DNA from 3 places in the Listeria marthii genome. Region 1 is predicted to be linked to each of the others. Evidence: predicted binding sites of a transcription regulator. Region 1 holds the regulator's gene; each other region holds the start of a gene.
What was found. The regulator Rex, encoded in region 1, represses fermentation and respiration genes when NADH is low (regulators of the CRP and FNR family bind a similar motif). The targets are predictions, from matches to a motif close to TTGTGAAATATTTCACAA.
Positions count from the first base shown of each region.

Region 2: HCJ55_RS10675 (flavocytochrome c) is a predicted target of Rex. The motif match lies at 1,190-1,207, and genes of this name have one in related genera.
Region 3: HCJ55_RS04255 (formate/nitrite transporter family protein) is a predicted target of Rex. The motif match lies at 1,005-1,022, and genes of this name have one in related genera.

Region 1 covers NZ_JAASWB010000001.1:273,966-276,238, forward strand. Annotated here, with positions in the region: gene HCJ55_RS01410 (CPBP family intramembrane glutamic endopeptidase) at 51-737, shown strand; partial or broken gene HCJ55_RS01415 (DUF4305 domain-containing protein) at 739-943, shown strand; gene HCJ55_RS01420 (redox-sensing transcriptional repressor Rex) at 971-1,618, opposite strand; gene HCJ55_RS01425 (ABC-F family ATP-binding cassette domain-containing protein) at 1,929-2,273, shown strand, end outside.
Region 2 covers NZ_JAASWB010000005.1:115,036-117,308, reverse strand. Annotated here, with positions in the region: gene HCJ55_RS10675 (flavocytochrome c) at 1-1,144, opposite strand, end outside; gene HCJ55_RS10670 (class I adenylate-forming enzyme family protein) at 1,381-2,273, shown strand, end outside.
Region 3 covers NZ_JAASWB010000002.1:295,728-298,000, reverse strand. Annotated here, with positions in the region: gene HCJ55_RS04265 (DUF1648 domain-containing protein) at 1-346, shown strand, start outside; gene HCJ55_RS04260 (effector binding domain-containing protein) at 420-923, shown strand; gene HCJ55_RS04255 (formate/nitrite transporter family protein) at 1,039-1,851, shown strand; gene HCJ55_RS04250 (NAD-dependent succinate-semialdehyde dehydrogenase) at 2,054-2,273, shown strand, end outside.

The DNA of each region.
Region 1 (2,273 bases):
GTTTGAAGCAATTTAGCATGATTTTTGTTTTTAGAGAGGATGCGTCTTTTTTGGCTAAACGTTATATTACGATTGTGTTAGTTTATTTGTTATTACTGTTCTCTGCATCTATTGGAATTCCAATTGTTCAACATATTTTATTAAGTGTCACTTCCCTTTCGGCGGAAGATGCTGCGGCTTATGGAATGGTTATTTGGTCGATATTTTCTAATCTTTTATCGCTGGCTATTATCATTCCGATGCTTTATAGAAAACCAAAAGAAAATAAAATTGAACTCGGTGAAAAAACGAAACCACTATTTAGTATCGTTTGGATTATCGGTGGTGTCATTGGATTATATGTAGCGCAAATTATTTGTAGCATTATTATTACGATGATTTCTGGGGACATGAGCACGTCTGCAAATACGGAATTACTAGTTGATTTGACAAAAGCTGCACCGATTTTCTTGATTTTCATTTCCATTCTAGGCCCAATTTTAGAAGAGCTTGTATTTAGAAAAGTGGTTTTTGGTGGGCTGAGCAATGTCATGAATATTCATGTGGCTGCGGTTATTAGTTCGCTTTTCTTTGGACTGCTTCATGGGGATATTTCCTTTTTACTGACTTATTTTGTCATCGGACTGATTCTTTGTTTTCTTTATACGAAAACGAAACGGATTGTGGTTTCGATGGGCGCTCATATTTTGATGAACACGATTGTTTTGCTTTTGAGTCTCGGAATAATTGGAGGATAATATGAAAAATTCATTAATTAAGCAAAGTTTTCTTTATTTTGCGCTTGGTCTTGTATTTGTATATTTTGTTATTGTTCGTGTAGCTGAATATGGTTATGATATCCTTGCTTATATACTTATTATAATGACATTAATGGATTTTGGGATTGGTATCGGCTTGATTATTACCGGACTGAGAAGACGTAAAAAAAACCTGTAGAAAGTAAGTTTTAGCTTACCTTCTACAGGTTTTTTTATTCTGTTTTCGCTGGATAATTTTCCAGGAAATAGATTAACGTTTGTAATTCCGTTGTAAGATCGATATGGTGCACACGAACTTGTTTTGGAACACTGATACGAGCTGGTGTAAAGTTTAGGATACCTTTAACATCTGCTTCGATTAAACGATCTACCGTTACTTGTGCTTCGTCAGCTGGAACTGTCAGAATAACTACTTCCACACCGTTTTCACGAACAATTTCTTCCATATCATTTAAATGATAAATCGGAATATCTTGTTGAACACTACCTACTTTCGCTGGATCCACATCAAATGCAGCAACGATTTTGATATTATTGTTTTTCATGAAATTATAATGTAATAATGCTGTCCCTAGGTTACCAACACCGATAAGTGCAACATTTGTCTGTTTGTCCTGACTGAGTGTTTTGCTGAAAAAGTCGAGTATGTATGAAACGTTATACCCGTATCCTTTCTTACCTAATGCGCCAAAGTACGAAAAATCACGTCGAATAGTCGCTGAATCAACTTTCACCGCTTCACTTAATTCCGCTGATGATACTCGTTCCTTACCTGACTCATCTAGGTATTTCAAGTAACGATGATATAATGGTAAGCGTTTTGCTGTCGCTTGTGGAATTTTAGTTGTTTCCTCCATCATGCCTTCTGTCCCTTCTTCTTTTAAATTTTTTCTGAAGTTGAAGCTTTTGTGAACTGTACTTCCTTTCACATGCTTGCTTATATACTATAAACATTTCACAAGGAATGCACAAACTTTTTGCTCATAACTTTCAAGTAAGGTTTTGTCCCGCAAAATATCCGGTGCAGTCCTTCTTTTCTATTCTACGCTAAAATCACAAATAATGCGAGTGTTTTCACAAACTAACTGATTCGTGAACAATTGGCTATCTCATTGCGATTACTTGGCTTTTAAGATAAACTAGTAGGGAGAACGTTCGAGGAGAGAGATTATGATATTATTACAAGTTCAGCAAATTTCTAAATTCTTCGGTGCAGAAGTAATTTTAGATAATATTAAATTAGAAGTAAAAACTGGTGACCGAATTGCTTTAGTTGGCAGAAATGGCGCAGGAAAATCTACTTTACTTAAAATCATCGCAGGCAAAATGAGCTATGACGGCGGAACCATTTCCAAACCTAAAAGTGTCGAAATTGGCTATTTGGCGCAAAACACTGGGCTAGAGTCTTCCAAAACTATTTGGGATGAAATGCTTAGCGTGTTTGACTCACTTCGAAAAATGGAAGCTGATTTGCGCAAAATGGAGCTTCGTCTCGGCGAACCAGAACTATATAAT
Region 2 (2,273 bases), on a different contig from region 1:
ATTCATCAATTGTTTTACCTTCTTCAACAAAGCCCATTTCTTCGTATTGCGCGATTGCTTTTACGCGCTCTTTAACGCCAGCATCGAAAATTAGGTACGCTGTTTTTTCTGGTAATTTGTTGATAGAAGCTGTTACGTTATCACGTGTGTCTAACTCATTGCCAAAACGGTTACCTTGCGCTGAAACTAAAATGGCACCTTCGCCACGAACTGCTTCACCGATAAGGTAAGATTTATCTTGTTGAACTGTTGGGTGAACTTGGATTTGATCCATATCCACTGTTGTTCCGCCAAGTTTTTCGATCATTTTAATACCGTCGCCAGTACTTCCTTCTTGGTTCGTTGTTACATAGCCTTTTAAGTCTGGGCGTTCTTTTTCAATCATATCTTTATTAGCTCCGTAACCGCCAGTTGTTACAACTACTGCATTTGAACTAATTGTTTTTTCGTCATTATTGTTTAATTTTACTTTAACACCAGTTACTTTGCCGTCTTTTTGCGTAATTTCTTTTACGTCTGCATTAACGAAAACTGGGATTTTTTGTTCTTGAACATTTTTTAGTAAACCGTCTACTAAGTATTTACCAACAGCCGAACCATCTTCCGGACGGTGTGTACGTTTTTCGCTCATTCCGCCTGTGATTGTTAAGTTGTTTAATTTAATGTCCATAGAGTCCAACCAGTCAATCGCGCTGGCGGAATTGTCTACGAAAAAACGAAGCATAGCTTTATCGTTTGTTCCGTGACCACCTTTTAATGTTTCTTCGTAAAATTTGTCGTTGCTATCATTAATTCCTTGTTCTTTTTGGAATTTAGTTTCAGATGCATTCATACCAGAAGAGGCTTTCATAGTGTTTCCGCCTGCTAGTGGCATTTTTTCAAGGATTACTGGGTTCATACCTTTCGCTTTTGCTTCTAGTGCTGCTGACATCCCTGCGCCGCCCGCACCAACAATAACGATATCGTATTTATCTTTTAATTCAGATGGATCTGTGTAGCTAGTTTTGGATGCTCCCGATGTTACTTCTGTTTTCTCTTTCTCTTTAGCCGTGTCACTTTTACTTGAGTTGTTACTGCCACAACCTGCAATGACTAGTGCAAGCGATAGTAGCATGATGAGTGTTGTAGCTAACCTTTTTTTCATTTTTGTACCTCCACTTTTTTGAAAATTTTTCCCTAATCCAATAGTTTGTGATTATATTAACATATTATATCACTAATTGAGATATCTTTACAGGGCATCTCCAAGATTTTTCAAAATAAGAAAAAAAGCAATTTACAGACTTTTTTACAAAGATGTAAATGTTTTCTATAACTACTCCTCATTATTTCGACAAAGTGATATAATAACAACATCAAATATTAAAGGAGTCTCGCCATATGACGATAAAAAAGTACGAACCGCTTAATCTCTATACCAATTTCAAAAATGCAGCTGAACGCTATCCAGAAATGCCCATCCATTTTGATGAAGAGCTTGTAACTTTTCCAGAATTAGGCTTGCACACAACTTACAAAAAATGCGAAGAAGCTATTATTCAAAAAGCTGCTCATCTACATAAATTCGGTGTTCGCAAAGAAGAAAAAGTAATCGTTTATAAATCTGCCAAATTCGATTCCTATATTTTAGCAGTTGCGATTTCTTATCTTGGAGCTGTGCCAATCATGGTTTCGCCGCATCTCCCAGCGTCCACTATCGATATTTTCGTCAATCGATTAGACCAACCTTGGTTACTTTTTGATTCCGAAACTTCCGAGAAAAGTCACCAATTAAACAATTTGCCAGATGCTAGATTGATCAATGCTGAACAATTGTTTAAAGCGCCACTTGACGGCTACACTTGCGAACAAGAAGAATTACCAAAAGATATGATTGCCTATATGACACACACTTCCGGAACAACGGGCGTACCAAAATTAATTGCCCACTCCGCGAATTCGATGGGCTGGAGAACAAAATACCAACGACGCATTCTTAATTTCATCAAACCAAGAGGGCTCGTAGCTTTCCATATTTCACCAGTACATTCTCGCTTTAACATTGGCGTATCTTCCTTGATGTCACTTGGTTTCCCGCTACTACCAATTGCGAACCCATCCAAAGCGAATGTCGAAAAAGTACTACGCGAATATAAACCATACGTGCTTGAAACACATCCAAACCATTTTGTTCAATGGGCGTCCCTTGCTCGCGAAAAACCAGACGTATTCCAAAGTATCAAATTTTATCATTCTACTTTTGACGCAATCAATAAAGAAACAATGGCGGTTTT
Region 3 (2,273 bases), on a different contig from region 1:
GATGCAAGTAGTTACATTGCTGTCACTACCGGCTGAATGGATGCTGACAGCTACGATTATCACGGTCGTTTTGATTCTATTTGGTACTGTGTTACTTGCTGTTAAAGTAGGGCAGGGCGGTAGCAGACTTAGATTCGCTGATCAGCCCGATGGTGTGAATAAACCAATTCGCGATGATGATGCGTTTTGGAAAGCGGGTGTTATTTATTTTAACCGAAACGATCCAGCTTTATTTGTAGAAAAACGCTTTGGGATTGGTTGGACGATTAATACAGCTCGTCCGGTTGCTTGGTTATCTTTTGTCATTATTATTGCTGTTATCATTTTAATTAGCGTCTTGTTTTAACTTGTTCGGAGTGGGGTATTTACCATATGTTATGCAGGTCTTGGTGAGATGCTTTTTAAAGGAGTAGATAATCATGGCGATTAGGTTAAAGCGACTAGAGGAATGGGAAGGATTTACTGGTATTGCATTCGTCCGCGAAGGTCTTAAAACAGAAGCCTTACACACAGAAATTAGAAGCGCCTTCAAAGAAATGCTCAAACTTGCGCAAGAACTAGCTGATTTTTCCGAACAAAAAACGTTTTATGGTATTTCTGTCCATAATATAGAAGATGGGATAACGCATTATTCGGTCATTCCCGTAGAACAAAAATATCCTAATTTAAAAGAACCGCTAGAGTGGATTGAAGTGCCGGCTCATACGTATTTTGTTGCCGAGCATATCCCAGGTACCGACATAATCGAAAGCTACGAAGAAATTGCCAGAGCGATTCAAGCGAAGAACTACAAGCCATACATTACAGCAAACAATCCCGTCTTTGATCCATTACCATTCAAATTGGAACTGTATACGATAGACGAGAGTGAGAAGGCAAATATCGAAATTAGAATTCCTGTCGTTAAAGAACTTCATACGTAAAAATGCGAGCCTGGGACTTTTGTTCTGGGCTTTTTTATACTAGCAAGCTGTTTTTGAGTGTGCTATAATAAGTACGCTATTTTGTGATTATTTTAACAAGAAGGAAGGGATTCATGTGGGATATTACAGCCCGCAGGAAGTAACAGAGATTACGATTGAGAAAGGGACCCAAAAAGCAAATTCAAGTACGTTAACACTTGTATTGCTAGGCTTTTTAGGTGGAGCTTTCATCTCGCTTGGTTACTTATTATACATACGTGCAGTAGGAACAATGCCTCACGAATGGGGAAGTTTTGCAACGCTAATTGGAGCGAGTTTGTTTCCAGTTGGACTTGTTTGTATCTTGCTAGGTGGAGGAGAACTAATCACTGGCAACATGATGGCCGTAGCGATTGCTTGGTATGACAAAAAAATTTCCTTCCAACAACTTCTTAGAAACTGGGCCATTGTGTCCGTAATGAACTTAGTAGGCGCCTTTTTCGTCGCTTATTTCTTTGGACATTTCGTTGGCTTAACAGAAGGCGATTTCTTACCAAAAACCCTCGCAACAGCTGGTGCAAAAATTAACGATCCTTTCTGGGTTGCTTTTGTTTCCGGTATTGGTTGTAACTGGTTTGTAGGAATTGCTGTTTGGCTTTGTTACGCGGCCAAAGATTTCGCTGGAAAAATTCTCGGCATTTGGTTCCCAGTAATGGCCTTTGTCGCAATTGGATTCCAGCACGTTGTCGCCAACATGTTTATCATTCCAGCCGCGATTTTCGCTGGATACTATTCATGGGCAGATTTTATTTGGAACGTCATCCCAGTATACTTAGGAAACGTCGTCGGCGGAGCAGTGTTCGTCAGCCTATTCTACTTCCTTGCCTATAAGAAAAACGCACCAAAAAAAGTAAAAGAAGAAATTCATCAACCAATTGAAGAAAATTAAGCCAAAAAGCTAGTTGCATTCCGTGTAACTAGCTTTTTTTATAAAAAATTTAAATACTTTCTCAGTCCTATCATGCCGGGATAGAACCACTTTTTTCAGAGGTGGTTTGCTTAAAATTCTGATTAGCTTTTTTTATTTGTGGAAAACACTAATATAAGCAGCACGAAGCATCGGCAGAAAATTTGATGGAGGAGTGGTATTTTTGAGTATTAAAGAAACAGCATTACCAAAAGTTCAAACAAAATTATTTATAAATGGAAAATGGATAGATGGAGATAATAAGGAAACGAAAGATATCGTCAACCCAGCAACTGGCGAAGTGATTGCAAAAATTGCCCAAGCGGGACCGAACGAAACGAACCAAGCGATTAAAGCCGCGAAAGACGCCTTTTCTGACTGGGCAAAAATGGAGCTAGCAGATC